One region of the Tardiphaga sp. P4_G1 genome, then DNA from elsewhere that is predicted to be linked to it. Evidence: predicted binding sites of a transcription regulator. Region 1 holds the regulator's gene; each other region holds the start of a gene.
The links. Region 1 encodes HrcA, which represses chaperone genes, less so after heat shock. Its sites were predicted from a motif close to GTTAGCACTCNCNNNNNGNGAGTGCTAAC; they were not measured.
Positions count from the first base shown of each region.

Region 2: the regulator HrcA is predicted to act here: its motif matches at 1,881-1,909, upstream of AC1DUY_RS20690 (co-chaperone GroES).
Region 3: the regulator HrcA is predicted to act here: its motif matches at 1,801-1,829, upstream of AC1DUY_RS14955 (co-chaperone GroES).

Region 1 is NZ_JBFUJU010000003.1:144,783-149,093, forward strand. It holds gene AC1DUY_RS08300 (hypothetical protein) at 1-422, opposite strand, end outside; gene pncA (bifunctional nicotinamidase/pyrazinamidase) at 586-1,302, shown strand; gene grpE (nucleotide exchange factor GrpE) at 1,357-1,956, opposite strand; gene hrcA (heat-inducible transcriptional repressor HrcA) at 2,062-3,150, opposite strand; gene rph (ribonuclease PH) at 3,304-4,026, shown strand; gene rdgB (RdgB/HAM1 family non-canonical purine NTP pyrophosphatase) at 4,062-4,311, shown strand, end outside.
Region 2 is NZ_JBFUJU010000008.1:261,682-265,992, reverse strand. It holds gene groL (chaperonin GroEL) at 1-1,343, opposite strand, end outside; gene AC1DUY_RS20690 (co-chaperone GroES) at 1,494-1,790, opposite strand; gene AC1DUY_RS20685 (hypothetical protein) at 2,102-2,629, shown strand; gene AC1DUY_RS20680 (MFS transporter) at 2,692-3,900, shown strand; gene AC1DUY_RS20675 (protein phosphatase CheZ) at 3,930-4,311, opposite strand, start outside.
Region 3 is NZ_JBFUJU010000005.1:481,428-485,738, reverse strand. It holds gene AC1DUY_RS14970 (dipeptidase) at 1-507, opposite strand, end outside; gene AC1DUY_RS14965 (cupin domain-containing protein) at 609-1,145, opposite strand; gene AC1DUY_RS14960 (usg protein) at 1,253-1,537, opposite strand; gene AC1DUY_RS14955 (co-chaperone GroES) at 1,957-2,274, shown strand; gene groL (chaperonin GroEL) at 2,315-3,958, shown strand; gene AC1DUY_RS14945 (hypothetical protein) at 4,136-4,311, shown strand, end outside.

The sequences.
Region 1 (4,311 bases):
GCACCGGCGGCAGAGCGACCCGACAGCTTTGAGTTACGTAGCAGCCACCATGTCAGTCCGAGCGAGGCCGTCATCAGAGCCAGCATCAGTGCAATGGTCACCGCTTCCGGCCGCAGGCCCGTGGCGCGCGCCAGCGCCACGCCGAGAAAATAGATCGATCCGGCCATCGGCGGATTGGTCTCGAGAATATCCAGATAGAGCCGTTGACCGTCGAACACACGTTCACCGACGATCAGCCACCAGCTTACATCGACATTGAACGGCAGCGCCCAGCGCAGCCCGAGCGTCAACGCGCACACAGCCAACCCGGCAATCAGCCAGGGCCACGCAAGTCGTGCATGGGGAACGGCAGCCTCACCAGTCAAATTCCGATTTTGGGCAGCCCGCCCTCGGGCAAGCCGCAGGCCGATATCGATCGTCATGCGCTCAACTTTTCAGGCAACGCTACCGCCGAAACTAGGAGAGGCGCATTAACAAGCCCTTGCGCGGGCGGCCCGAAATGCGGCCGCCGCCCGCACCGCGATCCGCTTTACGCGATGACCGCGACCTGATTGTCTGTGAGGGTTCAATCACGGGGGGACGATGATGCTCAACAGACGTCAAATTCTCGGAGGGCTTGGAACCATGGCCATGACCAGCCTAGCTCCCAAAACACTGTCCGCCGCCGGCAAGGTTAGCCTCGACCGCACATCCGTCCTGCTGGTGATTGACGTGCAGAACTGCTTCCTGCCCGGTGGCAGCCTTGCGGTGAAGGACGGCGATAAGGTCGTGCCGGTCATCAACGCCATCGCGAAGAAATTCGCCGACGTGGTGATGACGCAGGACTGGCACACGCCCGGCCATATCTCCTTCGCGTCCAGCCACAGCGGCAAGAAGCCGTTTGAGACCACCGATGTGAAATACGGCAAGCAGGTGCTGTGGCCGGATCACTGCGTGCAGGGCACTGAAGGGGCTGCGCTCTCGAAGGATCTCGCCATCCCGCATACCGAGCTGATCCTGCGCAAGGGCTTCAACAAGGACGTCGACAGCTATTCGGCCTTCACCGAGGCCGACGGGAAGACCACCACCGGTCTCGCCGCCTATCTGAAAGCCCGCAAATTGCAGCGCGTGTTCATCGCCGGTCTCGCCACAGATTTCTGTGTCGCGTGGTCCGCCCTTGATGCGCGAAAAGCAGGTTTCGATGTCTATGTGATCGAAGATGCCTGCCGCGGCATCGACACGCAGGGCTCGCTGGCCAAGGCTTGGGCCGACATGAACAAGGCCGGCGTGAAGCGGATCCAGTCGGGCGAGCTGGCGGCTTAACTCTCGCTGTCATCGCCCGGCTTGACCGGGCGATCCAGCTCCTACTACACAGCTTTATTCCGACGCTACAGGTGCAGCCTTGGCGCCGCCCTTCGACACGCCGACCAGCGCCGGGCGCAGCACGCGCTCGCCGATGGTATAACCGGCCTGCACGACCTGAACGACGGTGCCCGCAGGCACGGAAGCATCGGGCACTTCGTACATCGCCTGCTGGAAATTCGGATCGAACTTCTCGCCCGACGGGTCGAACTTTTTCACGCCGTTCTTTTCCAGCGTGTTGAGCAGCGAGCGCTCGGTGAGCTCGACGCCTTCGAGCAGCGCCTTCAGGCCCGGATCGGCGGCGGCCTTGGTGTCGGCAGGCACGGCATCGAGGGCGCGCTGCAGGCTGTCGGCGATATCGAGCACTTCGCGCGCGAAATTGGCGATCGCATAGGTGCGACCGTCGGCGACCTCCTTCTGGGTCCGCTTGCGCAGATTTTCCATCTCCGCCAGCGTGCGCAGCATCTTGTCGCGCGCGTCCGCAGCTTCCTTGGTTAGGGCCTCGACCGAGTTCGGCTCCGGATCGTCCGGCATGATGTAGGGCTTGGAGACCACCGGATCGGCGGCCGCTGCCGTCTTGTCCTGATTGTCGTTCTGCCCATTGGAATCAGTCATCACGCTGCCTTCTCAAAAACACGCCAAAATGGTGGGATTGCTGAGCGGGATATCGGGGTTTGAGCGCCGAAAATCAAGCGCAACCGGCCGGATTCGGCCGATCTGTCAGCCGCCGAGCATGCGGCTGACGATGCGCGCCGCGTAATCTACCATCGGGATCACCCGCGCATAGTTCAGCCGGGTCGGCCCGATCACGCCGAGAACACCGACAATATGGCCGGCGCCATCGCTGTAGGGCGCAATGATCGTGGACGAGCCGGACAGCGAGAACAGTTTGTTTTCCGAGCCGATGAAGATGCGGACACCTTCCGCCGTCTCCGCCCGACCGAGAAGGTCGATCACCTCGCGCTTGGCTTCGAGATCGTCGAACAGGAGGCGAACGCGTTCAAGATCCTCCAGCGCATGGAGATCCTCGAGCAGATTGGCCTGGCCACGCACGATCAGCTGCCGATCGTCCTTCTCGCCACCCGACCAGCTGGCAATGCCGGCGGCAATCACCTTCTGGGTCAGCTGATCGAGCTCGATCTGGTTCTGGGTCAGCGCCGTTTCCAGCTCCAGCCGGGCCTCGGCCAGCGTGCGGCCGCGAATCCGGGCATTGAGGAAGTTCGACGCCTCGTTCAGCGCCGACGACGGCACGCCCGGCGGCAGGGTCAGCACGCGGTTTTCGACCTGGCCATCCTCGGCAACCAGCACGACCAGCGCCTTTTCGGGCTCTAAACGGACGAATTCGATGTGTTTCAGCCGCACATTGGACTTGGCGGTCAGAACCACCGCCGCCGCGCGGGTCAGGCCGGACAGCTGCGTCAGCGCCTCGCCGAGCGCTGCCTCCACAGTCTGCGAGCGCCCCACCGAGGATAATTGCTGCTGGATCGACTGCCGCTCCGGCTCGGTGAGGTCACCGACCTGCATCAAGGCATCGACGAAAAACCGCAGTCCGAGTTCGGTCGGAAGCCGTCCGGCAGAGGTATGCGGCGCATAGATGAGGCCGAGCTGCTCCAGGTCCGACATCACGTTGCGGACCGACGCCGGCGACAGCGGAACCGTGATCAGGCGCGAAATATTGCGCGAACCGACAGGTTCGCCCGTGGCGAGATAGCTCTCGACGATCTGCCGGAAGATCTCACGCGATCGCTCATTGAGCTGGGCGAGCCCGGCATGCGGCGAAATCAGGCCGATCGGATCGTGGTGGGCCACAGGGTACTCCTTGAGGACCTAATCTGTCGCCCCGAGCCCCCGGACACAAGCACCATTGCGTGCGTGGAACCTGCCCTGCCCTTGCCGCTGCGCTCCGTGCCCCCTAAAAGCACCGCGAACAGGCTCTCTCTGGACATTTGGAAGGATTTTCTCATGCGGCCAAGCCGTCGTGCGCCCGATGAACTGCGCGCCGTGTCGCTGGAACGCGGCGTGGTCAAATATGCCGAAGGCTCCTGCATGGTGAAATTCGGTGACACCCACGTGCTGGTGACCGCCACGCTGGAGGAGCGCCTGCCACCATGGCTTAAGGGCCAGGGCCGCGGCTGGGTCACCGCCGAATACGGCATGCTGCCCCGCGCCACGCTGGAACGCACCCGCCGCGAAGCCGCATCCGGCAAGCAGGGCGGCCGCACCGTCGAGATCCAGCGCCTGATCGGCCGCTCGCTGCGCGCTGCCGTCGACCTCGAAGCGCTCGGCGAACGCCAGATCACCATCGACTGCGACGTGATCCAGGCCGATGGCGGCACCCGCACGGCGTCGATCACCGGCGCATGGGTTGCGCTGGCCGACTGCATCTCGTGGATGAAGAACCGCAACATGTTCAAGAACGGCGGCGGCAACGTGCTGCGCGACAATATCGCGGCAATTTCCTGCGGAATCTATCAGGGCACCCCGGTGCTTGATCTCGACTACGCCGAGGATTCCGAGGCCGATACCGACGCCAATTTCGTAATGACCGGCGACGGGCGCATCATCGAGGTGCAGGGCACCGCCGAGAAGACGCCGTTCACGCAGGACGAGTTCCTGAAGCTGATGGCCCTGGCGCAAAAGGGCGTCGGACGCCTCGTCGAACTGCAGAAAATGGCCATCGCGTGATTCCGCAAGTCATCAAGCAGGCGTAGACTCGCATCATGCATCGTCGAATCACTGGGAAGCTCGTCATCGCCACCCACAATCCCGGCAAGCTTGCCGAGATGCGCGATCTCTTGGCCCCCTACGGCATCGAAGCAGTGTCGGCCGGCGAGCTCGGTCTCGCCGAACCCGACGAGACCGGCAACACCTTCAAGGCCAATGCCGCGATCAAGGCGATTGCCGCGGCCAATGTCGCGCAACTGCCCGCCTTCGCAGATGATTCCGGCCTCGTCGTCGATGCCCTCGACG
Region 2 (4,311 bases), on a different contig from region 1:
TCCAGCGCCTTCAGCACGATGTTGATACCGGCCTGCACATCGGCGTTCTCGTTGGTGAGACGGCCGACGGCCTTCTTGGCACGCAGCAGCGCAGTGCCGCCACCGGGGACGATGCCTTCCTGAACGGCCGCGCGGGTGGCGTTCAGCGCGTCATCCACGCGATCCTTCTTTTCCTTCACTTCGACTTCAGTCGCGCCGCCGACGCGGATGACGGCAACGCCGCCAGCCAGCTTGGCCAGACGCTCCTGCAGCTTCTCACGGTCGTAGTCCGAGGTGGTTTCCTCGATCTGCGCCTTGATCTGGTTGACGCGGGCTTCGATCGCCGGCTTCTTGCCAGCGCCGTTGACGACGGTGGTGTTTTCCTTGTCGATCACGACCTTCTTGGCGCGGCCGAGCATGGCGAGCGTGACGCTTTCCAGCTTCATGCCGAGATCTTCCGAGACGAGCTGACCGCCGGTCAGGATCGCAAGGTCTTCCAGCATCGCCTTGCGGCGATCGCCGAAGCCTGGTGCCTTGACGGCAGCAACCTTGAGGCCACCGCGCAGGCGGTTGACCACGAGGGTGGCGAGCGCTTCGCCTTCGACGTCTTCAGCAATGATCAGCAGCGGCTTGCCCGACTGCACCACGGCTTCGAGCACCGGCAGCATGGCCTGCAGGCTGGAGATCTTCTTCTCGACGAGCAGGACGTACACGTCCTCGAGCTCGGCGGTCATCTTCTCGGCATTGGTGACGAAGTAGGGCGACAGGTAGCCGCGATCGAACTTCATGCCCTCGACGATGTCGACTTCGGTCTCGAGCGACTTGTTCTCTTCAACCGTGATGACGCCTTCGTTGCCGACCTTCTGCATTGCCTGGGCGATCATCTTGCCGATGGCAGCGTCGCCGTTGGCGGAGATGGTGCCGACCTGGGCGACTTCAGCCGAAGACGCAACCGGCTTGGCGCGCTTGGTGATGTCCTTGATGACGGCGGCGACGGCGATATCGATGCCGCGCTTGAGGTCCATCGGGTTCATGCCGGCGGCAACCGACTTGGCGCCTTCACGGACGATGGCCTGGGCCAGCACGGTGGCGGTGGTGGTACCGTCGCCTGCGGTGTCGTTGGTCTTCGAGGCAACTTCGCGCAGCATCTGCGCGCCCATGTTCTCGAACTTGTCCTCGAGCTCGATCTCCTTGGCGACGGTGACGCCGTCCTTGGTGATGCGCGGAGCGCCGAACGACTTCTCGATCACGACATTGCGGCCCTTCGGACCGAGCGTGACCTTGACGGCGTTGGCGAGAATGTCGACGCCGCGCAGCATGCGATCGCGCGCGTCTCCGGAGAATTTAACGTCTTTGGCTGCCATGTTGATGGTGCTCCAAGTGATGGGAATTTGAAATTAAAACGCTGTCATGGCCGGGCTTGACCCGGCCATCCATCTTCCTGCGAAGAAGCCAGATGGATGCCCGGATCAAGTCCGGGCATGACGTCCGAGTGTTTGGAGAGCGGACCGCCTTTAGGCGATCACGCCCATGATGTCCGACTCCTTCATGATGAGGAGTTCTTCGCCGTCGAGTTTGATCTCGGTGCCCGACCACTTGCCGAACAGAACCTTGTCGCCGACCTTGATGTCGATCGGGATCAGCTTGCCGGCTTCGTCGCGGCCGCCGGGGCCCACGCCGACGACTTCGCCTTCAGACGGCTTTTCCTTGGCGCTGTCCGGGATGATGATGCCGCCCTTAGTCTTCTCGTCGGCGACGATGCGCTTGACGACGACGCGGTCGTGCAGCGGGCGGAATTTGGTCTTGGCCATGGGAGTGTCCCTTTAGGGTTTGCGATCTGGTTGCCATCTCGGAGGCGGGCGGGAATCCAGCCGGAACGCTCAAGGCGGCCGGCTCATTCCCTTAGCAATCGCGCTCCGGGAGTGCTAATTGAGCGTCCGGGAAATATGGCCAGACGCTTTTTGAGTCAAGCGAGGCCTTAAGGCCTTGGTGAGGCCAATATAGGATGATCTGGAAACCATAATGGAGAGTCGGCGTAATTCTGCCGACCTCATTGCGCCGTCAGGTGTTTTGCGCTTGGCTGCCGGGACGGGCAGCCGGGGAATTTGCTCTAGGGGATAATATGATCAGGTCACGCTACGCCCGCACGGTTGCCCATCTGGCGATCGTTTCAACTTTGGCGCTGTCATTGGGCGGGTGCGGCACGTCTGGTGGATTGGGCGGGTTCAGCTTTGGGAACTCGCAGCCGACACCGCCGCCGGAGCCCCCGCCGGCGCCGGAACTGCCAGCCTCGATCCGCTCGGAAGAACTCGTCGGCCGCTGGGGTCTGGCGTCCTACATGAATCCCAACGATCGCGTTCGCACCGAGAACGCCGCGCGCGGCCAGTGCAAGCAGCCCTATATCATCGGCCAGGGCGCCACCGGAGGGGTCATCATGCATCTCGCCGACGAGGCGACGCCGCAGGAACTGCGCCTGAAGGGTAGCCCGAGCGGCAAGAACTATATCGGCCCGCCCGGTCCCGCCGGTGGCGAGAAGGATCGCGAGATCGTCTCCTTCGACGGCCGGATTCTCGTCACGCGCTTCATCGACAAGGACGCTGCGGTTCGCTACGGCAACATGGTCTATGTCCGTTGCGCACCCAAGGCCTGACCTGACAAGGCCCGACCTGAGGCGTAACGCGGGTCCCGCCACTCCCTTGAAGACGTGAGCCCATGCACCGATTGCGCGACCTTGTTTTCGGACCGGGCCGCGCGGTCCTTGTGCTGGCATTCACCCAGATCCTGACCTGGGGCATCCTGATCTATCCACCTGTGCTGACCATGCCGCATATCACGGCGGCGCATGGCTGGTCGCTGGCCTTCGGCATGGCGGGCTTTTCGCTGGGGTTGATCGTATCGGGACTACTGTCGCCGGTGGTTGGTGGATTGATCGACCGCCACGGCGGCAATGTCGTCATGGCATCGGGCGCATTGGCCGGTGCCTTGGGTCTCGCTCTGTTTTCAGTCGCCGATCATCCCGCGACCTATCTGGCCTGCTGGCTGTTGCTCGGCGCTGCAATGTCTGCGTCGCTCTACGATCCCGCCTTCGCCACGTTGACGCGTATCTTCGGTGCCTCGGCGCGGCGGCAGATCACCTTCGTGACCTTTGCAGGCGGCTTCGCCTCGACGGTCGGCTGGCCGGCGACCCATCTTCTGCTTGAGGCTGTCGGCTGGCGCGGGACCTATCTGACCTTCGCAGCGATCTTCGCCTTTGTCGTTGCGCCGCTTCATGCTTTTGCATTGCCGCGCCACGTCGCCGTCGCGCCTCTGCCCGTGGTGGACGCCGTTGTCGTCCCCCAGCAGGCAACCCAGCGCCCGGAAGGCTGGCCGTTCATCCTGCTGGCGGCGGCGTTCTCGCTTTACAGCTTCATTCTGTCGGGCGTGACCTCGAACCTGCTGGCGCTGCTGGAGCGCGGCGGGCTCAGTGCTGCAACGGCGGTGACCATCGGTGCGATGTTCGGACCGGCGCAGGTGGCATCGCGGCTGGCGGACTTCATGCTGGCGGGGCGCACCCATCCGCTGTGGATCGCGCGCGGGGCGGTGGTGCTTGTAGTATCGGCCTTCGCAATGCTGGCCTTTGCAGGGATTTCGTTTCCGCTGGCGGCCTTGTTCGCTATCGGATTCGGCGCCGCCAATGGCGTCATGACCATCGCGCGCGGTGCGCTGCCGCTTCTGATGTTTGGCCCGGTGGGGTATGGCCGTGTGATCGGCCGTATCGCGCGGCCGGCTTTGTTCGTGCAGGCCTTTGCGCCGTTCGTGGTGGCTTCCGCGGTCGAGACGCTGTCGGACCGCATGGTGCTGCTGCTTGCGACCGTGCTGGCACTCGCGGTGCTGCTCTGTTTCGTGATGATAAAAACGCCGGGCATTGCTGCCCGGCGTTAAACGATCTCTAACTGTGGTCGAAAATTATCTTAGCCGAACAGCGCGTCGATATCGTCCTGCGAAGCATGGCCGACGTCGCCGTCCAGCTTCGGGCCGTTGAGTAGCTTGTCGTCTTCGCTGCGGTCATCGACCTTGGCCGGCGCATGCGCCTTGATCTCATCGACGCCACCCCAGATGTCCATCATCGCGGTGATGCGGTTCTCGATGAACTTCATCGTGGTCATGACCTTGCTGATGCGCTGGCCGGTGAGGTCCTGGAAGTTACAGGCTTCGAAGATCGCGACGACGTTATCGCCGATCTCTTCCAGCATCTGCTTCTGCTGATCGGGTGAGGTCACCTTGCCGAGCGCTGTCGATGCATTATCGATGGCTTCGGCTGCGGCGAGAATCTGCTGCGTGGCTTCTTCGGTG
Region 3 (4,311 bases), on a different contig from region 1:
GAAGATGTTGGTCCGGCTCCACACCGGCCCGATCGACCGCAACCCCGCCGCATAGAGAACGTCGAGGAATCTGAGCTCGGCGTCGATGGCCTCCGCGCCTTCCAGATGGACCACCGCGGCCAGCGCCTTGCGCTCAATGGCGGACCGGATTTCGGCGGTGGTGGTGCAGATCGCCACCGCGCCTGCGGAAGCACGTTCGAGCTGCAGCAGGATGGCCAGTTCGGCGACGACGGAATTGCGCGCCTCGTCCATCGTCAGCGGCTCGGGAAGCGGCACGGCGTAGCGTCCGCCCGTCATCTGCGCCATGAATCCCGATGACGCCTGAGCCGCCGGCGAATACAGCGCGAACAGCCCGCCGACGAACGCGCCGGCCTTCGCCTTCGGCAGGTCGATGTGACCGGCGGCTTCCCCGGTCAGGAAGTCGGATACCGGATCGTGCGATTGCGATTTGTACAGCCGCAGCAGCACATCGTTGTGACCGTCGAAAACCGGAACGGATGCAGTCATGAGATACTCGTTGAGGGCCAGGGCAGCGACGGGCTCAGCATAGCTGATTCAATGCCACTGCGACGCGCGAACAAGGCACGCGTCGCATTTCCGCACGCGAACTACCGGACTTCCACCGTCTTGAATTCCGCCGGCAGGATTACTTCAAGCAATTCGCAATTGTCGGAGTAATCGCGGATCAGGTGCCTGATGCGCGGCGGCTGGGTCCAGCATGACCCCTGACGCATGGTCATCTCGCCCTCGCCTTCCATATAGGCCTTCACCCAGCCATTCAGCACATAGACCAGCTGAAACTCGGCATCGTGATAGTGAAGCTTGGAGACCTCTTTCGGATCGCAAGGTCCGATCAGCCGGATGACATGCGCATGCGCCAAACCGCCGGTCGCAGCGGCAACGCCGAGATCGCGATACTTCGCATAAGCGCGCAGGCCGTCGCCGAGAAATGCTTCTTCCTGATAGTGACTGATCGCGACGCGCTGCTTGCGGCGCGGGCCGGATTTCGCGACAGCTTTTGCACTCGCCTTGGCTGGCTTGCCAACCGCGAACTTCTTTGCTGCTTTTGCTACCGCCTGTGTCGCAGGCTTCTTCGTCGCAGCCGCTTTCGCTGCGCTCTTTGACGTTCGCTTCAGCTTCGCCATGTCGTGTTTCCCACCCGGCGCAATGCCGAACAAACGGCCAGCGCATCCGGGAACCTAGCTGTAGTTCAGCACAGCGGCAATTCATCCGGCGCGTTGAGAGGCGCGGACTAGTGCAACCGGAAGACGCCATCCACGGCACGAAGCTCGGCCGGCTTGATCAGTTTCGAATGCGCGACGGTGACCGCAAAGAGCGGGCCATCGAGCTTCTCCTGCCAGAAATCGAGGAAATCCTTCAGCGCGGGAAACTTCGGAAACAGATCGTAGTTCTGCCAGACATAGGTCTGCAGCAGCGATGGATGGTCCGGCATGCGGTAGAGAATCTGCGCCGTCGTCAGTCCGTAGCCAAGCACCTGCTTTCTGAAATCGTCAGAAGCTGCATTTCTCGAGACCATGTTCAACCTCCATGGACAGAGCGCATTCGGCTAAGTGGATTCCGGTTTGACGTCGAACTTCGCTCTGCTCTCCTGTGACCGTGCTGACTGCAGCGAACCGGCTTCCACTTCGCCCGTGACAACACGATGCATGAAATGTGACGCAAGCAACGTCCTCATCACAAGCTTAAAAGTTTAATAATGGGTTGAAAGCCGAATGTTAGCAGCCACTTACCGTGGATGCTAACGGATTCGAGAACCGGTATCGGAGGGTCTTAACCAATTCTGGCACCCGTCATATTTGAGTGCCAAAATATTTGATACAGACCCTTGCCGGTGAGGAACGTTCGGCCTATGTCCGGACCAGCTGCGCTGGCACTTGTTGGCTCAGACTGCCAATTTAAATTTCTCAAGCATCTACAGAAACTTAGGAGGACTGCATGAAATTCCGTCCGCTTCACGATCGCGTTGTGGTCAAGCGTATCGACGCCGAAGAGAAGTCCGCTGGCGGCATCATCATTCCGGATAGCGCCAAAGAGAAGCCCTCCCAGGGCGAGATCGTCTCCGTCGGCCCGGGCGGCCGCGACGAAGCCGGCAAGCTGATCCCGATCGATCTGAAGGTCGGCGAGCGCGTGCTGTTCGGCAAGTGGTCGGGCACCGAGGTCAAGATCGATGGTCAGGACCTGCTGATCATGAAGGAAAGCGACATCATGGGCGTCCTCGAAGGTGCCGCTCCCGCCAAGAAGAAGGCCGCTTAAGCGCCTTTCCCACCCATCCTGATTTTCAAGGAAGCAAAACATGTCAGCTAAAGAAGTGAAATTCGGCGTTGATGCCCGCGACAAGATGCTGCGCGGCGTCGACATTCTCGCCAACGCCGTGAAGGTGACGCTCGGTCCGAAGGGCCGCAACGTCGTCATCGACAAGTCGTTCGGCGCGCCCCGCATCACCAAGGACGGCGTCACCGTCGCCAAGGAAATCGAGCTCGACGACAAGTTCGAGAACATGGGCGCCCAGATGGTGCGCGAAGTGGCCTCGAAGTCGGCCGACGCGGCCGGCGACGGCACCACCACCGCCACCGTGCTCGCTCAGGCGATCGTCCGTGAAGGCGCCAAGTCGGTTGCTGCCGGCATGAACCCGATGGATCTGAAGCGCGGCATCGACCTGGCTGTGGAAGCCGTGGTTGCTGACCTCGTCAAGAACTCCAAGAAGGTCACCTCGAACGACGAAATCGCCCAGGTCGGCACCATCTCGGCCAACGGCGACGCGGAAATCGGCAAGTTCCTCGCCGACGCCATGAAGAAGGTCGGCAACGAGGGCGTCATCACGGTTGAAGAAGCCAAGTCGCTCGAAACCGAACTCGACGTCGTCGAAGGCATGCAGTTCGACCGCGGCTACATCTCGCCCTACTTCGTCACCAACGCCGACAAGATGCGCGTTGAATTCGACGACGCCTACATCCTGATCAACGAGAAGAAGCTCTCCTCGCTGAACGAGATGCTGCCGCTGCTCGAAGCCGTCGTGCAGACCGGCAAGCCGCTCGTCATCGTCGCGGAAGACGTCGAAGGCGAAGCTCTCGCCACCCTCGTCGTCAACCGCCTGCGTGGCGGCCTCAAGGTCGCTGCCGTCAAGGCACCGGGCTTCGGCGATCGCCGCAAGGCCATGCTGCAGGACATCGCGATCCTGACCGGCGGCCAGGCGATCTCGGAAGATCTCGGCATCAAGCTCGAGAACGTCACGCTCGCCATGCTCGGTCGCGCCAAGAAGGTGATGATCGACAAGGAGAACTCCACCATCGTGAACGGCGCCGGCAAGAAGGCCGACATCGAAGCACGCGTGGCGCAGATCAAGGCGCAGATCGAAGAGACCACTTCGGACTACGATCGTGAGAAGCTGCAGGAGCGTCTCGCCAAGCTGGCTGGCGGCGTTGCCGTCATCCGCGTCGGCGGCGCGACCGAAGTCGAAGTGAAGGAGCGCAAGGACCGCGTTGATGACGCGATGCATGCGACCCGCGCTGCGGTTGAAGAAGGCATCGTCCCCGGCGGCGGCGTCGCTCTGCTCCGCGCTTCGGAACAGCTGAAGAAGATCAAGACCGCGAACGACGACCAGAAGACCGGCGTCGAGATCGTCCGCAAGGCCCTGTCGGCTCCGGCTCGCCAGATCGCCATCAACGCAGGCGAAGACGGTTCGGTCATCGTCGGCAAGGTCCTCGAGACCGCGACCTACAGCTACGGCTTCGACTCGCAGACCGGCACCTACGGCGACATGCTCAAGAAGGGCATCATCGATCCGACCAAGGTTGTCCGTGCAGCGATCCAGAACGCAGCTTCGGTTGCCGGCCTGCTGATCACCACGGAAGCCATGGTTGCCGAGCTGCCCAAGAAGGGCGGCGCAGGCGCAGGCGGCATGCCTCCGGGCGGCGGCATGGGCGGCATGGACTTCTAAGTCCAGCCACTCAGGCAGGGTTCAAGAATGCAAAACCCCGGCAGCGATGCCGGGGTTTTTGTTTGCATCGAGTCGCTCGGAGATTCCGCATCACTTATTGCTGCGACCGATACAATTACTAATTGCATAAAGTCCCTTCCCGAATAGGATACCGCCGAATTATTCGGGAAATTGGGAATGCACCGCGCTGTCATCGTCGCCATGAGCCTTCTTCTGTCCTGCGCCGGGGCTCAGGCGCAAGCCTCAAGGGTCGCATTGAGTGGTGCGACGATCGAGCTTAGTCAGATTGCGATGGTCAATCCGGACTGCAGCAATGCGGGACGCCCCGTCATTCGGTTAACTCAGCAGCCCGA